DNA from 3 places in the Ruegeria sp. O6 genome. Region 3 is predicted to be linked to each of the others. Evidence: riboswitches for the same ligand, from Rfam matches in the RefSeq annotation. Region 3 holds a riboswitch; each other region holds the start of a gene.
What was found. A riboswitch is a leader RNA that binds a small molecule or an ion and turns the genes downstream of it on or off. The one in region 3 is predicted to bind cobalamin.

Region 1 (7,833 bases), on a different contig from region 3:
AGCTGTGCATCCAGCAAATCCTGTTGTGCATTCAATACATCCAGAGTTGTTCGCGCGCCCAGAGTTGCCTCTTCCCGGATGCCATCAAACGCCACCTGCGAGGCGTTAACGCGCTCGGTTGACGCCCTCAGACTGGCGCTGGCCGCCTGAAACGCCGCATACCGGTCGGTAACACCCTGCGTGATGTTCTTTTGAACGTTCAGCAGATTCGCACGCGAGGCATCCCGGCTGGCCATTGCGCGGCGGACATTTGCCGCCAACCGGCCACCCGCGTAGATAGGTTGTGTGAAGTTCAGCGACACGGTTGCGTCGTTCACATAGTCATTGTTGTCATAGCGCTCGGACACGCCAGCATCGGCATTAAGGCTGACATTCGGCCCAAGGTTTGCCCGCTGTTGCTGCACGACCAGATCAAACGCCCTGACCTGATGCTGAGCCGATAGAATGGCCGGGTGGTTGCGCTGCGCCAGATTCACAGCTTCTGCTTCGGAACGCGGCAGATTGGGCAGGCTCGGCTGACCAGCCGTTCGCCCCGGTGCCTTTCCGACTGCATTCACGTATTCGGCCTGCGCAATGCTCAACTCGCCACGTGCCACAGCCAGATCCGCCTGAGAGCTTGCCAGCTGCGCTTCGGACAATGCGACGTCCGTCCGGGTTACTTCGCCCACTTCGAAGCGGTCATTCGACGCCCTAAGTTCCTCTGCCGACACATCCACGTTGTTCTGGCGGATCGCCACGGTCTCTTCCTGCAACAGGACGCCCAGATAGGCATTTGCTGCGCGAATAAGAACCTGTTGTTCAATATCAATCAGGGTTTGCCGGGTAGACAGCACCGTTTCCTGCGCCGACTGCTTGCCCAGTACAGACGCGCCGCCATCATACAAAAGCTGGCTCAGCGTCAGGCCCGAAAAGAACCGCGACGGTTCGTTTGTCGTCACGACGTTATTGACCCGCGACCGGGTGTAATCCTGGCTGACCTGCACGGTCCAGTTGATGATTGGCCGCAACGCGGAAAGCGCAATGGCCACATCTTCATCCGCCGCGCGCAGCAACGCCCGGTTCTGCTCAAGCAAACCACTGGTGTTATACGCGCCGATGAACGCATCCGTTATGTTGTCTGCCCACGCTGCACGCCCTGGCATCACGCTCATGGCAAGTCCTGCGGTCACAGCAAACGCCCTGACCAGCTTACCTGTCGCCGAACCACGCATACCAAAATCCTCTCAAACGAAATTACACTGCCCTGCAGGCAGTTTGCGGCCTTCTTTTCAACTAATCAAGGTGATAGAAAAATCTATCGGCGGACTATAGCGAAAATGCACACTCTGCCGAAAAACCTTCCAGAACCGGCGCATTGGCATTGAACACATCACGCCAACTGACGCGACCACCGGTTTTTCGACCGATCCGCACGGTACCCAGGTTGCCCTTGACAAACAGACACACGATCCGACCGTGGTCCTTGAGCTGATCCAACAGGGCATCGGGCACCTGCTCGACACCGCCCTGCACCATGATCGCATCATAGGGGCCGTGTTCCGCCACACCCTGTTCCAGCGCGCCAACGTGGATGATGGCGTTGTGCACGTCAGCTTCGGCCAAGAGGTTTTGCGCCTCGGCTGCAAGGGTTTCGTCGCATTCAACACCCACAACCAACTCAGCCATCCGCGCGGTGACAGCCGTGGAATACCCCATTGCCGGAGCGATATCGAGGACCATCTCATCCTTGGATATGTTCAGCGCGTCCAGCATTTTAGCCAGGGTCCGCGGCTCCAACATGCTGCGCCCGTCCCCCAGATCAATCAGGCCGTCCACATAGGCCGCCTCGCGTTGAGAATCGGGCACGAAGCTTTCCCGCGGAACACTCAGCATCGCCTCAATGATCGGGAACTTGGTGACGTCAGAGGGGCGGATCTGTGTATCAACCATTGTGCGGCGCCGGGCTGCGAAGTCAGTCATTGGATATCTCGTCTCATTCCCAAAGATGTCCGGCTTGTGCCATATCCTGAACCTTCCAGCAACGCCCCTGTTGCCGCAACCTGAATCTTGATCAACTCCTTGGGCGTGGACTTCGGCAAATTTCGATCTTGCCGGCAATTTCGCGCGCAATCCACTGGACGCCCCAGAGGAAAGCTGTTAAAAACCCAGTCACACCACAGCAAGTATTTGATTTTACTTGAAAAGGCGAGTTGGCGGAGTGGTGACGCAGCGGATTGCAAATCCGTGTACACCGGTTCGATTCCGGTACTCGCCTCCAACTACATCCAAATCGCTGACTTGGCCCCGCAGTATGCGCGTGTGACGCTTGGTATTTTCAGACGTTCATGGCCCGCGATTCTGTCGAACTGCGGGCCAGATATGGCGTGTTTTTTCGGAACACCTGCCTACCCCTGCTCGTTCACGGGGCGCGATGTAGTCTGGTGTTTGCCCTACCCTCAGGCGCGCCCTTGTGGCACAACCTCGTATCCCGGCTCTTCCGGTTCATCATCCGTCATTTCGGCTGGAAAGCCCGGGGCGGTGATATCCAGGCCGGTTGCCTCTTCCAGCCGTTTGATAATATTTGGTGAAAGCTCGCGTTCGCCATATCGTGCGATACCATCGTTAAAGATGTTGATCATCACCGGGTTTATTTCCAGCGGCACCCCGGCGCGGTCGGCGACCTCCTGAAACAAACCGATATCCTTCTTCACCAGATCCATGGTGAAGGAAATATCGCGCGACCCGTTCAGGATGACCTGACTTTCGGTTTCGTGCACGAAGGATGTGCCGGACGAGATTTTGATCGCCTCATAGGTCGTGTTCAGATCCATCCCCGCAGCCTTTGCTGTAACCAGTGCTTCGGCGCAGGTAATCAGGTTGGCAGTGGCAAGATAGTTGGTCATCACTTTCAGCACCGAGGCCGAGCCCAGCTCGCCGGTGTGCAAAACCCGGCGGCCCATTGTCGTCAGGAACGGCAGAATTCGTTCAAACGTTTCCCGGTCACAGCCCGCAAAGATCGAGATATTGCCCGTCGCGGCACGGTGGCACCCGCCAGAAACCGGGCAATCCACAGCTGCACCGCCGCGTGAAATGACTTCGGCACCGAGGCGTTTGACTTCGGCTTCGTCTGTGGTCGACATCTCCATCCAGATCTTGCCGGGGCCCACTTCGGGCAACATCTCCTTCATGACTGCGTCCGATGCTGCCGGAGACGGCAGACAGGTGATCACCGCATCGCAATCGCGCATCAGCTGGGCGGGCCCTTCTGCCGCCTTTGCGCCTTTGGCGACAAATTCGGCCACCAGATCTGCGTTCAGGTCATGCACAGTCAGGTCAATGCCATTGCGCAAAAGGGATCCCGAAAGCTTGCCGCCAACGTTACCCAGACCGATAAATCCCACTTTCATATGACGCATCTCCAAGTTCGTCGTTTTCCCGTCATGCGACCACATACCGAACACGCACTTCATGCCGCCGAACGACGCCTACAGGTCGCTTTTTTCACCTTGGCTTATTTGTTGCGCGCGAACCGCTTGACAAGCGGGTCGGCGGTGCCGCATGTCCCGGACGTTGGTGTCGGCAACAGCCGATGAAAAGGGAATGCGTCAACGGTTCATCCGCCAAACGCAGCCGCCCCCGCGACCGTGACCGGAGAGGATGCCCAATGCCACTGGCCTGTGCCGGGAAGGCGGGACATCCGACAGAGCAACCGCTCTGGCATCCGCAAGCCGGGAGACCTGCCAACACCCGAAGTTGAAACCGGGCGGGGTGTTCCGGTGTCGGGTCCATGTGCAGACGTGGTGCCCGCATGAAACCCCGTCCCCCGCGAAGAGGATTTGGGGGGATGAGAGACATGACCGAGACCGCACCGGTAGAATTACTGGTCTGCACGACTTGCCGCCGGGGTCTGCCCTTCGAGGATGATGCTGAGCGTCCCGGCACATTGTTGCACAAGGCCTTGGAACAGGCTGCCCTGCCAGATGGCATCATTCTGAAACCTGTCGAATGCCTTTCGAACTGCGATCAGGGCTGTTCCATCGTTCTTCGGGGCGGGCCGGATCGCTGGACCTTTGTTTACGAGAACCTGAACGAAGTCGATCACGTCGATGTCATCATCGATGGTGTGACCAAGTATCTGGCCACAGACGATGGTCTGGTGAAGTGGCGCGACCGTCCTGAACATTTCCGCAAAAACTGCGCCTCGCGCATTCCCCCGATTGGAGGCTGAGATCATGTCGAACCTAGAAAAACTTCCCGTCACCGTGATCACCGGCTTTCTGGGCTCGGGCAAAACCACGCTGGTGCGCCATCTGATGCAGAACCCGCAGGGAAAGCGTCTTGCGATTGTTGTTAACGAGTTTGGCGATGTGGGTGTTGATGGCGACATTCTGAAATCCTGCGCGATACCGGATTGCCCTGCGGAAAACATCATGGAACTGGCAAACGGCTGCATTTGCTGCACCGTGGCCGATGACTTCATCCCGACCATCGAGGCGCTGATGGCGCTGGAACCGCGCCCGGATCACATCCTGATCGAAACATCCGGCCTTGCACTACCCAAACCGCTGCTGAAAGCATTTGATTGGCCTGATATCCGTTCGAAAATCACCGTTGATGGCGTGATTGCGCTGGCCGATGCCGAGGCTGTGGCCGCCGGTCGCTTTGCTCCGAACGTTGAAGCGGTGGATGCCCAACGGCTGGCTGATGACTCGATCGATCACGAAACACCCTTGTCCGAGGTGTTCGAAGATCAAATCTCGTGCGCGGATATCATCCTGCTGACCAAGCCCGATCTAGCAGGTCCCGAAGGTGTCGCGAAAGCCAAACAGATCATCGCCGCCGAGGCACCGCGGCCGCTTCCCGTTGTCGAGGTCGCCGAGGGTGTCGTCGACGTACGTGTCGTGCTTGGCCTTGAGGCTGCCGCCGAAGATGACATGGACGCCCGCCCGTCACATCACGATGGCCATCACGATCATGAGCATGACGATTTCGAAAGCATCATCGTCGAGTTGCCGGAACAGACCGACCCTGCGGAACTGGTAGCCAGAATCGAACGTCTTGCGACTGAGCTGAATATCCTGCGCGTCAAAGGCTATGCCGCCGTCGCTGGCAAACCGATGCGCCTGCTGGTTCAGGCTGTCGGCGCGCGGGTTCGTCACCAATACGACCGCCCGTGGGAGCCCGGTGAAGAGCGCCGCTCGCGCCTGGTCGTGATTGCCGAGCATGACGACATCAAAGAAGCCGAAATCCGTGATATCCTCGTGGGTGTGACCGAGGTTGCCGAGTAAGTCATGCACGTCGTCTTTCGCGAAAGCCACGGGCTCGAGGAAACCGAGACCCCAACCGATCTGGGCCAAAGCCCGGGTGATCTGGTTGTGCTGTCCTTTTCCGACAGTGACCTGGGCGCTTTCGCGGCGGGCTGGCATCGCGGCGGCGGGCCTGAGGGGCGGATGCCCACGATGCGGCTGGCCAATCTTGCGGCGCTGAAGCACCCTCTGTCCGTCGATACCTATGTCGAACAGACACTTGAGGGCGCAAAGGGCATCCTGATCCGTCTGATAGGTGGCGTGCCCTATTGGTCTTACGGGCTGCAACAGGTTCTGGCACTGGCGCAAGCCAAAGGCATCGCGTTAGCCGTTTTACCGGCGGATGGGCGTGAAGACACTCGGTTGGATGAGTATTCGACCCTGCCCCTCTCGACCCTGCGGCGGCTGGCACATCTGTGTGACACCGGCGGCGAAGTCGCCGCGCAGGCCGCATTGGCCCAGATGGCCTTGGCAGCAGGGCTTTATGCCGGGCCAGTGATGGGCGCGAAAACCCTGCCCGAATGCGGTGCGTGGTGTCCAGATCAGGGTGTCGTCCCGGTGGGTTCCGCATTCCAGAACGATACGAAACGCATCCTTGTCACCTTTTATCGCGCGTATCTGACATCCGCAGACACCGCCCCGGTCGCGGCCCTGATCCGCAGCCTGCGCGCCCGCGGGCTTCAGGCGGTGGGTCTGTTTGCCCCGTCGCTCAAGACCCCAGCCGCTGCCGACTGGCTCAGGGAACAGGTCGTCGCCTTGCGACCGTCGGCGATCATCAACGCCACTTCATTCTCGGGCAAGGGCGCGTCCGGCACGTCGCCTCTGGACGCAGCGGATGTGCCGGTGTTTCAGGTCGCTCTCGCCACCTCGCGACGCAAGGCCTGGGCGGAGGCCGAACGCGGCCTGTCACCCGCCGACCTCGCCATGCATGTGGTATTGCCCGAAGTGGACGGGCGAATATCGGCAGGCGTTGTCTCTTTCAAAGAACCGGGCAAGCGCGATCCGCATTTGGAATACTCGCGTTTTGCGCATCGGGCCGAGTCGGACCGGATCGAGGCGATCATCGATCGGGTATCGGGCTGGCTTGCCCTGAATGACAAACCCAAGGCAGACCAGATCCCCGCGTTGGTACTGTCCACATATCCCGGCAAAGACTGGCAAATGGCCCATGCGGTTGGTCTCGACGCGCTGGCCTCGGCTGAGGCGATGCTGTCTGATCTTTGCGGTGAAGGCTACGACATCGCGGCTGGCGATCCGGTTGCCGACGCACTCTTGGACGCCCGGATATCGTGGCCGCTTGAGGATTATCTGAGCGCACTCGCTGAATTGCCCCAAACCCTGCGCACCGATCTGCACGCCGTATGGGGCAATCCTGAGCAAGACCCAACTTTCGCTCAGGGCGCGTTTCACTTCACGGCTTTGCGACGCGGCAAGGCGCTGGTCGCACTGCAACCAGAGCGCGGAACACCCGAACTGCGTGATGACGACTATCACGACCTTTCGCGTACCCCGCGCCATAGCTATGTGGCCTTCTATTTGTGGCTGCGCAAAGGTCTTGGCGCGGATGCGCTGATCCATATCGGTGCGCATGGCACACTGGAATGGCTGCCCGGCAAATCGGTCGCCCTATCAGCAGACTGCTGGCCCGAGGCGCTGATCCGTGACCTGCCGGTGATCTACCCGTTCATCGTCAACGACCCGGGCGAGGCCGCGCAAGCCAAGCGCCGGATCGGCGCCGTGACCCTGGGCCACATCCCGCCCCCCATGAAAGAAAGCGGAACGCCTGACCGGATGGTGCGGCTGGAAGCCCTGCTGGACGAGTTCTCAAACGCAGACGGCCTTGACCCCAGACGCCGTGACCGGTTGCAGGAAGATATCCGGGATGAGGCGCAAGCCATTGGGCTGGAGCACGATCTGGGCCTGAACCAGGCCACCAGCACCGCCGAAGCAATCACGCGCATCGACCGCTTTGTCTGCGATATCAAAGAAAGCCAGTTTGGCGACGGGCTGCACGTCTATGGGCGTGTTCCGGATGTGACCGGCAGTTTCGACCCTGCCCCATCCGCCCATGCCGAACGCAAGGCCCTGATCAATGCGCTGGCCGGCAAGAGGATCGAGGCTGGCCCGTCCGGCTCGCCCTATCGGGGCCGCTTTGACGTGCTGCCGACCGGGCGAAACCTTTACACCACCGATCCGCGATCTGTGCCCACCCGCGCAGCTTACACGCAAGGCGTGAAACTGGCCGAGGAACTGGTACGGCGGCACTTGCAGGAGGAAGGCGATTACCCGAAAGGGCTGATTGTCGATCTGTGGGGATCGGCCACCATGCGCACTGCGGGCGAAGAATTCGCCATGGCCCTGCACCTGCTGGGTGTAAAGCCGGTTTGGGATAAGGGATCCGAGCGGGTTTCGGGTATCGAAGTGCTGCCCATCACCGACCTGAGCCGCCCGCGCCTGGACGTCACCCTGCGGGTTTCGGGCTTGTTTCGCGATGTGTTCCCCACGTTGTCAGCCCTTTATGGTCAGGCGGTTCGGGCATTGTCAGAGC
Region 2 (7,833 bases), on a different contig from region 3:
GCCGGGTTGTGCATCGCCTCGGCCAGCTTGTCCGCATCTCCGCGATACTGCGCCGCCCGATCAAGGCCCGAACCCCCGAAGGTTACCTGCTCTGCGTTTTTCATTGGATTTCCTTTTGGTCTTGCGCACAGGGCTGCCACGTCTCAGCCCGTGTTGCAATGGCTATTCAGGGATAGAAAATCCACCACCCTGCCGCTGAAAAGCCGCATGGTGGCCTCGGAAAAATCATCTAGAGTGAATTTTGATGGATTTAATCAATACACACATTCAATAGCAGAATACTCAAAGTGAAGATCCCCTCCTCGACGCAGGTACAGCCCATTGGTGACATTGGGAAAATTCGCATTCTGGCCACAACCGACCTGCATATGAACCTCACCGGTTTTGACTATTACACTGACACGCCAGACCAGACGGTTGGATTAACGCGCACTGCCAGCCTGATCCGCGCTGCCCGACAAGAGGCCAAGGACGCGCTGGTGCTGATGTTTGACAACGGGGATTCGTTGCAGGGAACCCCAATGGGCGATTGGGCGGCAAAGAGTGGCACTGCCCATCCGATGATGAAGGCGTTCGAAGCCCTGGATTATGACGCGATCGGGCTGGGCAACCATGATTTCGGGTTCGGGCTGGTGTCATTGGGCAACATCCTGACGCAAGCCCCCTGTCCGGTCGTTTGCAGCAACCTGTATCGCACGCGCGGCCCACAGCTCTGGCAGCGATACACCGTTCTGGACCGCACTGTATCTTTGAACGGTGAAGACATTCCCGTTCGCATCGGCATCTTCTCGGTTCTTCCGCCGCAAACGGCCTGTTGGGAGGCACATAATCTGGATGACGATATCGTCGTCGAGGATATCCTGGTTGCGGCAAAGTCCCTGACGCAGACATTGCGCGACGAGGGGTGTGATATCATCGTGGCGCTTGCTCATTCCGGCCTTGGGGGCACCGCACCGGTGGCAGGGATGGAAAACGCCGTGATACCCTTGGCCGCGATCAAAGGCATCGATGCCATTGTGGCCGGGCACACTCACCTGACACTTCCAGGAGAGGGCCATGCCAATACCCCGATGGTCGATCACCTGACGGGGCTGGTACATGGAACACCCGTTGTCATGCCGGGATCAGCGGGCTCTTACCTGGGGGTTATCGATTTGGCCGTGACCGCCGGGCCGGACGGCAAAGTGCAAATCCGGGATTGCTGCGTCGAACTGCGCCCGGTTATCAGCAACGGCACAGCCGTCGGGGAAGACAGTGAAATTGCGGGCTTGTGTGAGGTGGCACATCGTATGACCCGTCAATCCGTTGCCGCACCGGTGGCACATATCCCGGATACATTGCACAGCTATTTCAGTTGCTGTGCGCCGGATCGCGGGCTGACCCTTGTAGCTGCGGCGCAAGCCGCCGCACTGCGCCCGTTTTTGCAGGGACCAGACCTGGCGGGTCTGCCGACATTGTCGGTTGTTTCGCCTGCCAAATCCGGCGGGCGCGCAGGACCCCGCCATTATACCGAGGTACCCGCCGGAGAGATATGTCTACGCCATGTCGCGGATCTGCATGTGTTTCCAAACGAGCTGCGTGCAATCCGGATCAGCGGTGCGCACCTGCTGGACTGGTTGGAGATGTCAGCCAGCGTATTCAACCAGTTAAAGTCTGGTTCCGAACCCGAACTGATCAACCCTGAACGGGCCGGGTACAATTTCGACATCGTGTTTGGACTGTCTTATCAGATCGACCCCACGCAGCCGCCGCGATACGATGCGCAGGGGAAAATGATCCATCCCGACCACAGGCGGATCAGTGATCTGACATATGCAGGCCATCCCGTTCGACCGGAGCAGATATTCGTTATGGCGCTGAACAATTACCGCGCCAGCGGAGGCGGGCATTTTCCGCATGCGACAACGTCTGAGCTGATCAGCCTGCCACCGCTGAGCATCAAGGACCTTGTGCAGGATTACCTGGCGCAGCACCTTCCGCCCGATCCAATCGCCACGCAGCCCTACCCGTTCTCGCTGATGCCGCAGCGGGGCGTGGCGACAATTCTTCGAACAGGTCCGGGCGCCCTGAAATATCTGGATGAGTTACGCAGGTTCGATCCCGTGCTGCTGGGCTCGGATGGCAGGGGATTTGAACGAATCCGCCTGACGCTCTGACGGGTTGTCTTTTCCCGATGCCTTCCCTATATCCGCAGTCGAGAGGTTGGCGCGGGCGAGCGCCTCGCCAACCTGGTCAGGTCCGGAAGGAAGCAGCCACAACGAGCCCCGCTTGGGTCGATGTCCAACCTCTCACTTCGTGAACCATAGCCGCAGGAGGGCTTTATGATTGTATTGAAAACCCTTCGGGCAGACTGGTTCTGATTCACCGGAATCACCTGACTGCCTGAACACACGACCTGCGGATGCGCGATTGCCATCCGTTGGCATTGCTGTTTCTGAAAACAGGCAGATAAATGTCCTATACGCTTTCGGACCTGGGATGGTCCTCTCACTTTGCCGCGCAACACGCGGCTTTTCCTTCTGACACGCCCTTTCGTATCGCATCGGTACATCGGGACCGTCTGATCGGGCTGAGCCCGGATGGTGAAATCCCTTTGCTGACACCGGATAATCCGACCGGTTCATATGCCGTCGGAGATTGGGTCCTTGCAGACGCCGAAAACCGCGTGCGCCACCTTCTGGACCGGCGCAGCCTGCTGCAACGCAGAGCTGCCGGTACAGGCGCCGCAACCCAACTGATTGCGGCCAATGTCGATGTATTGTTCATTGTCAGCTCGTGCAATGCGGACTTCAACCTTCCCCGACTGGAACGTTATCTGGTTCTTGCGCACCAGGCCGGATGTTATCCGGTCGTTGTCCTGACGAAAGCTGACCAGTCGGATGATCCCGGAAGTTTCTCGGGACAAGTGGAATCTCTGGACCCGTTTTTGACGGTTTTGGCGATCAACGCTCGGGATCCGGCAGATGTCGAAAAGGTTCTGGCATGGTGTCCCAAAGGCCAGACCGGCGCGCTGGTCGGGTCGTCGGGCGTGGGTAAAACGACGCTCAGCAACACCATGACAGATCAAAACCTCGCCACGTCTGGAATTCGCGAAGACGACGCACGGGGCAGGCACACGACAACGGTGCGTGCGTTGCACCCGATGAGAAACGGTGGATGGTTGATCGACACGCCCGGAATGCGCGCATTGCGCTTGCTGGACGCTCAGGACGGGATCGACGACGTATTCTCGGACATCACAGAGCTTAGCCAAAGCTGCCGCTTTTCGGATTGTCAGCACGAGACCGAGCCCGGCTGTGCCGTGCAGAACTCAATCGACGAAGGCGTGCTTGATCCGGCGCGGCTGGACCGTTGGCGCAAGCTGCGGCGTGAAGATCAGCGAAACTCGGAAACCGTTGCGCAATCGCGGGCGCGGGACAAGGCGTTTGGCAAGATGGTGCGCGGTGTCATGCAGGACAAGAAACTTCGCAAACGGCCATAACTGCAAGGTGTTAGGAAAACCTGCGTCGCGTCTGATCAGGCGATCAGGCGCGGCCAGACCGCTGCATTGCGACGGGCAAATGCTCCGATATGGCCTATTTCCGGCAGTCCGAATTCAGCAGGCTTCATAAGGTGGCGTCTGGACTCGGGGCCGTACAGGTCGGCAAGGCGCCAAACTGCCTCGGGCGGAGCCATCTGGTCATCTTCGAACGTGAACAGATCCACAGGTGTTCCAGAACTGCCCCAATGCGCATCAGGCAAATTCTGCCCGATCTCGGGAATGTAGCTAAGAGGAGCTGTACACCATTTGCGCCATTGCCAGTAGACCGAGGCGGGCAGGTCCGAACCAAACCCGATCGCTTTGCCGGGCAGATACCCAAGCGCCCGCACCATCAGCGGTGCATGGCCATACCAGAACAGCCCTGCCAACCCCCGATAGGGCCATGGGTGATCTTTCAAAGTCACCAGCCCCGAACACACACCGATCATTCGGTCGATCTGGTCGATATCCGGCTGCACCGGCCCCAGCATCGCACCGACGGAATGGCCGATGGTCCACTGCTGCGCCTTTGGAAACCGCCTGCGCATTTCGGCCCGTGCCGCTGGCATGTCGATCAACGCCCAATCCGCCATTGTTGCAGTTGCGTCTTTCAGGCGGCCGACCAAAGAAAGCCCGTAGTCCCGATAGTCATAGGTCAGGCAAGCTATCCCCCGCTCGGTAGCCAGCCATCGCGCAAAGTGTTGATAATAGTCACGCGGCACACCCGTGGCACTGTTAAGTACGACAACGGTTTCCGGCTCACCCACTGGCCGGTACAGCCGTGCCGACAAGGTCACGGACCCTGACGGAAAGCGGAAATCTTCGATCAACACCGTCTGTTCCGTATCCAACATGATCCCCGGCTTTCGCTGAAACAATGGTTTGCCTGCCTTCGATGCCGACGAAACTAAGCCGGAACGTAAACCGCATCCAGCATGACCAAACGTCCGGCCTAAAGATCGGCTTGACTCGGAACGCGATCAGGCGCTAGCGGTTGTGTGATGGTTTCCGGCCCCCACAAGAGGTCGGGATGAAAAGGGAACACGGTGCGGTTTGTCTGGTCACACAGATATCAACCAAGTCCGCGACTGCCCCCGCAACTGTAAGCGGTAAGCAATGCCGAAATACCACTGGCCCACGGGCTGGGAAGGTCGGCAGAGCAATGACCCGCAAGTCAGGAGACCTGCCATCGGAACTGAAACCGAAACTCGGGCGGGGTGTCCGGGCAGGTCCTGACAGCGAGATGCTGTCCCACCTGCCCCAATATCCAGCCCACCACGCGCGGAGGGCGCAGGATGATCTGGAAGACAAAGTCACACGAATACAGCGCAACTGTGTGCCAGCGGACGGGCAATACCTGCCCGGCTTTGGCGCGACTGGCCCGCTCGATTTCCGAAGCCATGGCGCAGGCGGTTTCGGCCACCAGCGAAGATTTCGAATTTGAAGGCAACAGCGCGCTGTCACATTGCGCGGAAGGGTGCATGGCAACGATCCGAGCGCGATCCGACAGCGTTCGCGTTTTCTGCGGGGCGCACCCTGATACGGCAATTCGGGACCTTGATGCCTATGCCGATTTGATCTTTGGACCTACATTCAGCACGCTGCCCTCGGGCATTGTCGCGAACCCGCCTTGCGCCATGATCGAGGTTTCAACGATCCGGCCCCGGAAAACCGGCTACGCACCCCAGCAGCTGTCAGCTTGATCCCACTTCCACCTGTGCCGGGGTGATCCGGGACGCCCAGGCCAGCTGCGCATCGGTTTCGACAGCGCAGGGGCGCACGGCCCGCAGGCGGTCCAGTGCGTCGCTGGCGCGTTCACCGCATTCAACCATCAGTCGCAGAACAATCATCCCGGATCTGCCGCACCCCCCACGGCAATGCACAAGAACCCGGCCACCGCCCGACAGCGCATGTCGGGCCGTGGCGCTGACCTCTGGCCAGGCCTTCTGAACCGCCTGCGTCGGTGCTCCAAAATCTTCGATCGGCAGGTGAACCCACCGGCTGGCACGGCTTTGGATGTCGCTGCCAAAGTGCTGCGCGCCATCCTGAAGCATTTCAACATCCGTCGTCATTGAAATCACAAGGCCCGGTTTCCAAGCCGCAATCATATCCAGATCGCCGACGTAATCCCCGCCACGCCCGGGCATTGAAGTAAGGGCAAGCGTTCCGCCTCCGACCTGCAGAGCAAAAATGACCAGCTGCGACATGAAGTGCGTCCTCCCCCAAGGTACTCTTTAAGAAATGAGTCATTAAATCCGCTGGACCAGTTTAGTTGGAAACCAGCCCGTTTCCGAAACAAAAAATCATCACGCCCCACAGTGGACGCGGAGTGCCGCCGCCACTACGCTGTGCCGAAGCACCGAATCCGAGCGAGAAGACATGACAGACACGCCAAGCCCCGCCTATCAGGTTCTCGCCCGCAAATACCGCCCGGAAACCTTTGCCGACCTGGTGGGTCAAGATGCTATGGTGCGCACCCTAAAAAACGCCTTCGAGGCCGACCGGATTGCGCAGGCCTTTATCATGACCGGCATTCGCGGAACGGGAAAAACCACCACGGCGCGGATCATCGCCAAAGGCATGAACTGCATCGGACCGGATGGAACCGGAGGACCGACAACCGAGCCTTGCGGTCAGTGCGAGCATTGCGTCGCAATCATGGAAGGTCGCCATGTCGATGTGATGGAAATGGATGCGGCCAGCCGTACCGGCGTCAACGATATCCGCGAGATCATCGACAGTGTCCGCTATCGCGCCGCCAGTGCACGCTACAAGATCTACATCATCGACGAGGTTCACATGCTCTCGACCAGCGCATTCAACGCGCTGCTCAAGACGCTCGAGGAACCGCCCGCACATGTGAAATTCATCTTCGCGACCACCGAGATTCGCAAAGTGCCGGTCACGGTTCTGTCGCGGTGTCAGCGCTTTGACCTGCGCCGGATCGAGCCCGAAGACATGATCGGCCTGCTGCGCAAGATCGCCGGGGCCGAGAGCGCGCAGATCGCCGACGATGCGCTGGCGTTGATCACCCGCGCCGCAGAAGGATCGGCCCGCGACGCGACCTCATTGCTGGATCAGGCAATCTCGCACGGGGCCGGAGAGACGACGGCAGATCAGGTCCGTGCGATGCTGGGTCTGGCCGATCGTGGACGGGTTCTGGACCTGATGGACATGATCCTGCGCGGTGACGCGGCAGGGGCGCTCACTGAACTGAGCGGTCAATATGCGGAAGGCGCAGACCCTCTGGCCGTGCTGCGCGATCTGGCCGAAATCACGCATTGGGTGTCCGTCGTAAAGATCACACCTGACGCGGCCCAGGACCCGACGGTTTCCCCCGACGAACGCACACGGGGCCAGCACATGGCCGAGGCCTTGCCAATGCGGGTTCTGACCCGGATGTGGCAAATGCTGCTGAAGGCGCTGGAGGAAGTCTCTGCCGCGCCCAACGCGATGATGGCCGCCGAAATGGCTGTTATCCGACTGACGCATGTCGCCGATTTGCCCAGCCCCGAAGAGCTGATCAAACGGCTGCAAGACGCCCCACCTTCGCCACCCGGCGGGCCGGGCGGGGGCATGTCACCGTCCCGGCAGGCCCCGGTGGCAACGCAATCCAACGCGACCCCGCCGCCTGCCTATACATCGCCCCCGCGCGGCGCGGGTGGCGCACCGGTTGCTGCACTGGCGCAGGATGCACAGACGGCCCTGGCCCGCTATCCAACCTTCGGGCATGTGGTGGAACTGATCCGCACAAACCGCGATGTGAAACTGCTTGTCGAGGTGGAAAGCGGCGTGCGCCTTGTGTCGTACCAGCCTGGCCGGATCGAATTCACCCAGACACCTCAGGCACCGTCGGATCTGGCGTCGCGATTGGGCTCTGCCCTGCAACGCTGGACCGGCAATCGATGGGCCGTCTCCATTGTCTCGGACGGGGATGCCGCGACCATCGCGGAAGTGCGGGACCGGGCCGAGCTGGCCCTGAAAGCCGAGGCCGAAGAACACCCGCTGGTTCAGGCCGTGCTGACGCAATTCCCCAAGGCAAAGATCATTCGGATCGAAACACCGGAGCAGCGCGCCGCCAAGGTTGTGACCGAAGCCCTTCCCGAAGTCGAAGAGGAATGGGACCCGTTCGAAGAGGATTAGGCCTCAGCCCGTGGGTCCACGTTTCAAGAAACCGGCATACTCACGCCCCTCCACCATGCAACTGAGGGAGGGATTGCAGGCACATAAATGATCGGTCCGCGACGCTCTGATCTGGACAGGCGGGAGACCTCTTGTGCCACCTGCCTGCGGTCCGTATTTAGAACCAAACA
Region 3 (7,833 bases):
AACTGAAATCGGATAAATTGCTGCTTCTACCTGCCGGCGGGGGTGCCGCGATCCGCCGACCTTGAACAGGTCCGACCTGGCACCCCCTGATCCCGCCGAGATACCCCCTCGTTAAAACTGGACTAGTCAACAGATCGGCAGGATTACCCACCAATAGATCTCGATATTGGCATAAGTATATCAAGAACTTGTCATCGACAGGTTTGTTGTGCCCTGTTTCGTTAATCTACCGTTAATTTAAGGCTCAGATTGAGGCTTTGATTGTGGGTAATCTGCAATATCGACATGCGGTCGCCGCAATCTGTTCAACCTGATGGCGTGTCGTGATTTGTGTCAGGCCTCAGAGGTTTCTAAAAGGAATCTGTTTCACGGTTCAAAACAAGTAGTGAACATATCACTGAGGTTTGGTCGACCCACGCTCGGACAACGCGCCTGCCGATCATCTTTGAAGGCAAAAAACGAACGAATCCAATCCAGGTCAGAATCAAGACAGCATTCGACGGGCAACTTGACGGGTTGTGAGGAAACCCAGGTCAAGATTGCGCGCCGTTGGAATATGGCTTTGAGGCCGTAGATTGTACGTATCTGGCATGCTGCGCTGACGACACTGATATCCAGTACGACCAGAAGCGATCGGAAGCCGTCAGTCCAGATGATAGGACAGAAACCGTTCTGTCCCGCCGGTACTATACCCCCACTGTGCTTTGACACCGAAAACTTCTGAAACGGTTTCCAAAGACAGGGCATGTTCGGGCGGGCCAAGAGAGACCAGCCGCCCTTTTGACAAAACAGCCACCCGGTCACAGGCCATCGCCTGATTCAGATCGTGCAGCGCCATCACTGTCGTCACTTTTAGAATTCGAACACAGTTCAGGATCGACAGTTGGTGATGAATGTCCAGATGGTTGGTCGGTTCGTCCAAAAGCAAGAGTCCCGGTTGCTGAGCCAAAGCGCGTGCGATGTGCAGTCGCTGGCGCTCTCCTCCCGACAATGTCGCCCATTCTCTGTGTGCCATATCGGCCATTTCCACGGTTTGCAGGGCTTTGTCGACTTGCCAGGTGTCCTCGGCGCGCCACGGCCGTAAGGCCGACAGCCAGGGCGTGCGGCCCAGTTCGACCACGGATCGTGCAGTCACGCGTTCGGCCGTATCAGCCTGTTGTTCAACGATGGCAATCCGTTGGGCAATTTGTCTGCGCGACAAATGCGAAACGGGATGACCCGCTATGACGACTTTTCCTGAAACCGGACGTACCAACCCCGCCAGCAGGCGCATCAGCGTTGATTTCCCTGAACCGTTAGGTCCGACCAAAGCAAGTGTTTCGCCGGGCTCCACGACAAAGGATACGTCTGACAGCAAAGTCTTGCCGCGAACGGAATATGTCAGGTTTTTCGCCTCGATCTTCATCGGGCGCTCCTCTGGCCGCGCACCAGAATTACGGCAAAGGCAGGCGCACCGATCAGGGCGGTGACCACCCCAATCGGCAGAACCTGACCCGGGATGATGATGCGCGACACGATATCTGCGCCGATCAGGAAGACCGCTCCGATCAAGGCGGCGGTTGGGATAAGCCTGCGATGCCCCGGTCCCACAAGGAACCGGGCAGCATGAGGGATGACCAGCCCGACAAAGCCAATGGATCCGACGATAGAAACCATGACAGCTGTTGTAAGTGCGGTCGCAAAGATCAGGGTTGCCTGCACCCGACGTACCGATATGCCCAGCGAGGCCGCTGAATCAGAGCCGAAAATAAAGGCGTCCAGTGCTCTGGCGTGAAAGCGGCAAATGAGCCAACCGACAAGGGCCACCGGAATGGCCAGATACACATCCGGCCAGCGCACGCCGCTGAGGTTTCCCATCAGCCAGAACATGATCCCGCGCGCCTGATCGGCATTGGCGGATTTGGCGATGATGAAGGCCGTCAGCGCATTGAACAACTGAGACCCGGCAATTCCCGCCAGGACGATCTGTGCCGTCGCAGCCCGTCCGCCCCCTGCGCCAGCGGCTCGGGCCAGCAACGCGACAAAACCAAAAGCCAAAAGCGCGCCATTGAACGCGCCAAAAGACAGCGACAAGGCCCCCCCACCCAAACCAGCGATGGTTACAGCCACGGCACCCGTCGAGGCCCCGGCAGAAATGCCCAAAATGTAAGGGTCGGCCAACGGGTTGCGCAGCAAAGCCTGCAACACGACCCCTGCGACAGCCAGACCGGCACCGCAGGACGCAGCGACCAGAGCGCGAGGAATCCGGTAGCTCCAGATAATACCCTGATCAATTGGGTCTACAGGAAAGTCCACTCCGGCCAGCTTGTTGGCCAGAACGGAGAGAACCAAATCGGGCGACAGAGAGGTTTCCCCGATCATCGCGCCCGCAAGAACCGCCGCAATCAACAATGGCACGGTAAGGCACGCAGCCTTGAAACCCTGCCGTAAAATTGCGGCGACCTCGTTCACAGGTTGTTTCCGATGGTATCCAGCTTCTCGGCCAGATCCTCCAGCGCCGGGATTGCGCGGATGGTGGCGTCCATGGCCTGCGCATCCATAATGACGATCCGGTCATTTTTGACCGCATCCATCTGGCTGGTCACCAGATCAGTGCGCAGGAACTCCAGCTTTTTCAGGTAGTCGTCCGCAGCAAAGCGACGGCGGTCCATCTTGGCGATAACAATCACCGTCGGATTGGCTTTGGCAATGGTTTCCCAGCCCACTGTTGGCCATTCTTCATCCGTCTCGACGACGTTGCGGATACCCAATTTACTCATCATGTATCCCGGTGCGCCTTTCTGTCCGGCCACAAACGGGTCGCTTTCCATTTCGGGAGAGGAAAACCAGAATACGGCTGACACATCGTCCAGCTTCACGGTTTGCGCCTTGGCGACGGCTGCGGCTTCGCGGGCCTTGTACTCGGCAACCAGGTCCGTGCCGCGTTCGGATACATCAAAGGCTGCCGCCAGTTCTTCGATACCCTGATACAGCGTATCGGTCGAGAACGCTTGCAGGCGGGTGCCATCGCCGCCGACCGTATTGTCTTTGCCGATGCAATCTGCAGGCATTACGTACGTTGGAATGCCCAGTTCGTGAAATTGCTCACGCGTGGCGACGATGCCCTCGGGTCCGACATGCCATTCATATTGCGCTGCGACCAGTCCCGGCCGCTTGGCAACAACGCTTTCAAAGCTGGGATCATTGTCCGCCAGACGCTCTACCTTGGCATTCACCTCGGCATATTCAGGCAGCACCTCGTTGAACCAGACCGAAGTTCCAAGAACCTGCTCGCCCAGACCCAGCGCATAAAGCACCTCGGTCGCGGCCTGGCCGACCGTGACTGACGACGTCACTGGCGCGTCAAACGTGACCGAGTGACCGCAGTTTTCGATAGAAAGGGGAAAGTTTCCTTCGGCGGCAGCGCTGGTAGCCAGCAAGGAAAGGCCAAACAGGCCAGTGCGTAGAAACATGACAATCGATCTCCATGTGTCAATGACCAGAGAACGGGTGAATGGGCATTTACCGAAGCAACAGGCGCTTTACTGCCTGCCGTGAGCGCAGGGTAGAAAATAGACCGCCCGGCGCGTTTCTTCGGCAACCTCCCCGGACAACCCCGCCCGGCGTGTTTCGGTTTCATACCGGCAGGTCTCCTGACTGACGGGTCTTTGTCTGTCCTGTCTTCCCAGACCAAAATGGCCCAGTGACGGAAATGGACAGCGCTCGCCGCCTACAGTTGCGGGGGCAGTTCCGGTTGGCACCAAAAGGCACCTCGGATTCCCTCTTAGCCACATCGGGACCGGTAAAACGCGGGTACCTTAACACTTACCCTGCGGCAAGAAAAAACTCCGGGGTCTTTCCTATTTTCTCGCAAGAGCATGCACCTGCGCGTCTCAACATGGCGCTGATATCAGAAAAGCCGCTGAGAACGCGCCAAAATCCGGACCCAGATTCATAGTGTGTGATATTAGGGAAAATCATGGCTGGGGTGGTAGGATTCGAACCTACGATACACGGTACCAAAAACCGCTGCCTTACCACTTGGCTACACCCCAACGGTGAGCGGCTATCTACGATTGTTGATGGCAGGGTTCAAGAGCGTTTTGCAAAAAAAGCGAGCGCCGTAAATTTTTTTTGAAGGCCCCTCATTTGGTGTCGATCAACACCGCTCCGGTACGGTTGCCTTCCTGTACCATCGCATGGGCGGCAGCGCATTCTTCCAGTGTAAAGACCTTATGTACGGGGCAGATCAATGCGCCATCAGCCAGTGCCTTGTGTAGAGTCTCTATTGCGGCGGCGCGCAAATCTGCGGGCAGCAGGTAGATCAGGACTGCCTCGAGTGTCACGGCCTTGAACATCATGGGTCCAAAGGGAAAGACAGGTGTCATATTCCGGGCAGATCCATATGCGTTGATACGGCCGTTCTCGGCGATGACGGCAATGTTGGTGTCAAGGTTCTGTCCAAATTCGACATCGACGATTCGACCAATTGTACGTCCATCATTTGCGTCGAGAATCTGATCCGAAAGGTGTTCACCGGAGTAGTCGAGAACGACATCTGCACCGGCTGCCTTGACCCGGTCAAAGCTGCGGGTGCTGGCCGTTGCGATCACATTGGCTCCGGCCCATTTGGCAAGCTGGACAGCCAGATACCCGACAGTACCCGCCCCACCATGGATCAAAATGGTTTGCCCGCGCGGCGTGCCGCCCGAGAACACTGCGTGGCTTGCGGTAAGGCCCGGAATTCCAAGAATCGCTCCGGTTTCAAGTGACACCGTCTCGGGCAGTTCTACAGCCTGAGATTCAGGCAGGGTGATGTGGCTGGCAGCTGTACCGAACGCGCGTTGCCATTGCCCGTTCCAAATCCACACGCGCTGACCAATCCGCGTCGCGGGTACGCCATCGCCAACCGCTGTGATGACTCCAGCCCCGTCGCTGTGCGGAACGATCAGCGGAAACGGAGGTTCTGTGACACCCGGTCGGGTTCCCGCGCGGGCCTTGACGTCCGAGGGATTTACGCCGGAATAAGACAACTCGACCGTGACTTCACCCGGTCCAGGCGGAACTGGGGGAATATCCTGTATGCGCAAGACATCGACAGCGTCTCCGAAGGCTGAATAGGTGACTGCGCGCATAGGGTCCTCCGTTTAGGTCGAGTTAAGCGGCGATTGGGCCGGTAACTCAAACAGCTTGTCGCGCTTTTTCGGGGCGATGCGCAACCGCGGATACCGGAAATTGTCTTTCGCCTATTCCCGAATTTCGGAAGAATCGACGCCCCAAAGGTTCGATTTCAGTGTCCAGCCACGGTATCCGCCGGCGGTGATCCTGCACCAGTCCAGCGAACAGGCTCCAAGGCGCGCCACCACTCCGGTCTCGAAATGGGCATTCACGGGCGAGGTCGGGTCGGGGCGGGCATAAACAGGCAGCATCTCGGATTCGATCAGCACCGTTCGGACGCCAGACAACAAGGCATAGTGAACCCAGCCACCCGCGCCGTCGCGGTCTTGGACCTTGCGCCAGTTGCCGTATTCGGCAGTGACCTGCAGCGGCATGCCACGCCTTTTGAATACCCAATCGATTCGGTGGGTTAGGGATGGTCCGCGCCGCACGTTCCCTTCGGCTGCCTTCATCGACACATATCGGGGCAGGGGCAGGTTGGTGACCGATCCGCGTTTGACTTCGGCATGTGCGGCACAGACACCGAACATGACCAGAAATACGGAAACTACCGCCAGAGATCGGCGTTTTACCGGTCGAATACCACTCACTGACTGCCCGCTCTTATGCCTGTTGATCCGGTTTTGAAAAAAGGTCGACACAATGCCATTGGGGTTCTTGTGCCCCGCCTTATCCTGCGCCACGATGCCATGGCGCGCGTCCGTTTGCAAAGCAGTGGGAGAGCCGAGGTGCCAAGAGAACGTTTAAGTGTTGTCGTTACGCGACGGTTGCCTGAGGCAGTAGAAACCCGGTTAAGCGAATTGTTTGACGTGCGCCTGCGCGACGACGACACCCCAATGACGCGTGAAGAATTAGTAGCAGCGGTGCAGGATGCCGATGTTCTGGTGCCTACGGTGACCGATACCATTGATGGCGGGCTATTGGGTCAGGCAGGTGAAAAACTGCGGCTGATCGCCAATTACGGGGCCGGTGTCGACAATATCGATGTGGCGACGGCGCGGCAGCGCGGCATATTGGTGTCCAACACGCCCGGTGTGCTGACCGACGACACGGCAGATATGACCATGGCCCTGATTCTCGCTGTCACACGGCGCATTCCCGAAGGGTTGAGCGTCATGCAGCAAGGCGACTGGACCGGGTGGGCCCCCACCGCGTTTCTGGGTGGTCGCATTGGCGGGCGGCGTTTGGGTATTCTGGGCATGGGCCGGATCGGACAGGCTGTGGCCCGCCGCGCCAAGGCGTTTGGTATGCAGATCCATTATCACAACCGCCGCAGATTGCGCCCAGAGATTGAGCAAGAACTAGAGGCGACCTATTGGGAAAGCCTGGATCAGATGGTGGCGCGTATGGATGTGATATCTATCAACTGCCCATCGACACCGTCTACCTTCCACCTGATGAACGCGCGCCGCCTAAAGCTGATGAAACCCTCGGCAGTGATCGTGAATACTTCGCGGGGTGAGGTTATTGACGAGAACGCTTTGACCCGGATGATCCGTGCGGGGGAAATTGCGGGCGCGGGGCTGGATGTCTACGAACAGGGAACCGGTGTGAACCCGCGCTTGCGGCAGTTGCCGAACGTGGTTCTACTGCCGCATATGGGGTCGGCCACGCTGGAGGGCCGGGTTGAGATGGGTGAAAAAGTCATCATCAACATCAAAACCTTCGAAGATGGCCACCGCCCACCGGATCAGGTTGTGCCTGCGATGCTCTGACGCGTCGGAAAGGATCATGGATGGACGTGTTTGAAGGGGGATGCCGTTGTGGAAAACTGCGCGTCACGGCTTCGGGTTGTCCTCTTCGCGTCGGGATTTGCCATTGTCTGGACTGCCGCAAACACCACGGCGCGTTGTTTTATGCGGCGGCTATTTTTCCGGCGGATGCGGTTAAGATCACCGGAAATGTGAAAGGTTATTCCGACCGGTACTTTTGCCCTGATTGCGGATCTCCGGTATTTGCCCGAAGCGGTGCCGAAGTCGAAGTGCATCTGGGCTGTCTTGACGCGCCTGACCAATTCATACCGACATATGAATGCTGGACCAAACGACGCGAGGCGTTGCTACCCGAATTTGCCGAGACAACCCGCTATGATCAGGATCGTCGCGCCGAAGAAACCGAACCATAGGGGAAATGGCGAAACTTCGCTGTGATAACACGCTGCCATGCCTGATCGTTGCAGAGGGGGCAAAATCCTTACAGGATTGAAAATAAAGATTGTATTGGAGGGTTAGAACAGATGAGACACGTTTCAGCACTGCTGCTTACTACCGCACTTGCTATTTCGACACCGGGGTTCGCGCAGGAAACAGCCGATGCCGTTGCACCCGAAGCCGCGACAGAAGGGCAGGTTCAGGCGATGACCGACGAGGTTATTGCGGCCCTCGAAGCCAAGCTTGAGGGCGTTCCGGTCACATCCGAAAACTGGATGATAGCTGCGGCCAATCCGCTGGCGGTCGAGGCAGGGGCCAAAGTGCTGCGCGCGGGCGGGTCTGCCGCGGATGCGATGGTTGCTGTGCAGGTCGTGCTGGGGCTGGTCGAGCCGCAATCTTCTGGTCTGGGCGGGGGAGCGTTTCTGGTTTGGTACGACGCGGCCAGCGGGCAGATGACAACACTGGACGGGCGCGAAACGGCACCCCTTGCCGCTACCCCGACGCTGTTTCAGGATGAAAACGGCGA

Region 1: it holds a riboswitch for cobalamin, as region 3 does, so the genes downstream of both, ACR0DY_RS14460 (DUF1636 family protein) here and ACR0DY_RS10395 (ABC transporter substrate-binding protein) in region 3, are expected to answer to the same signal.
Region 2: it holds a riboswitch for cobalamin, as region 3 does, so the genes downstream of both, ACR0DY_RS03240 (hypothetical protein) here and ACR0DY_RS10395 (ABC transporter substrate-binding protein) in region 3, are expected to answer to the same signal.

What each region holds. Positions count from the first base shown of each region.
Region 1 covers NZ_JBQERM010000011.1:67,161-74,993, reverse strand. Annotated here, with positions in the region: gene ACR0DY_RS14480 (TolC family outer membrane protein) at 1-1,211, opposite strand, end outside; gene ACR0DY_RS14475 (protein-L-isoaspartate O-methyltransferase family protein) at 1,306-1,959, opposite strand; tRNA gene ACR0DY_RS14470 (tRNA-Cys) at 2,184-2,257, shown strand; gene ACR0DY_RS14465 (NAD(P)-dependent oxidoreductase) at 2,436-3,431, opposite strand; cobalamin riboswitch at 3,534-3,738, shown strand; gene ACR0DY_RS14460 (DUF1636 family protein) at 3,833-4,207, shown strand; gene cobW (cobalamin biosynthesis protein CobW) at 4,212-5,267, shown strand; gene cobN (cobaltochelatase subunit CobN) at 5,271-7,833, shown strand, end outside.
Region 2 covers NZ_JBQERM010000002.1:7,468-15,300, reverse strand. Annotated here, with positions in the region: gene nudC (NAD(+) diphosphatase) at 1-104, opposite strand, end outside; gene ACR0DY_RS03260 (bifunctional 2',3'-cyclic-nucleotide 2'-phosphodiesterase/3'-nucleotidase) at 288-2,156, shown strand; RNA gene ffs (signal recognition particle sRNA small type) at 2,196-2,294, shown strand; gene rsgA (ribosome small subunit-dependent GTPase A) at 2,453-3,481, shown strand; gene ACR0DY_RS03245 (alpha/beta hydrolase family protein) at 3,517-4,374, opposite strand; cobalamin riboswitch at 4,507-4,725, shown strand; gene ACR0DY_RS03240 (hypothetical protein) at 4,816-5,223, shown strand; gene ACR0DY_RS03235 (protein-tyrosine phosphatase family protein) at 5,215-5,727, opposite strand; gene ACR0DY_RS03230 (DNA polymerase III subunit gamma/tau) at 5,900-7,663, shown strand.
Region 3 covers NZ_JBQERM010000006.1:161,833-169,665, forward strand. Annotated here, with positions in the region: gene ACR0DY_RS10380 (GlxA family transcriptional regulator) at 1-6, shown strand, start outside; partial or broken gene ACR0DY_RS10385 (ABC transporter ATP-binding protein) at 896-1,405, opposite strand; gene ACR0DY_RS10390 (FecCD family ABC transporter permease) at 1,402-2,433, opposite strand; gene ACR0DY_RS10395 (ABC transporter substrate-binding protein) at 2,448-3,452, opposite strand; cobalamin riboswitch at 3,606-3,798, opposite strand; tRNA gene ACR0DY_RS10400 (tRNA-Gln) at 3,960-4,034, opposite strand; gene ACR0DY_RS10405 (NADPH:quinone reductase) at 4,125-5,114, opposite strand; gene ACR0DY_RS10410 (SH3 domain-containing protein) at 5,226-5,687, opposite strand; gene ACR0DY_RS10415 (2-hydroxyacid dehydrogenase) at 5,886-6,872, shown strand; gene ACR0DY_RS10420 (GFA family protein) at 6,893-7,282, shown strand; gene ggt (gamma-glutamyltransferase) at 7,394-7,833, shown strand, end outside.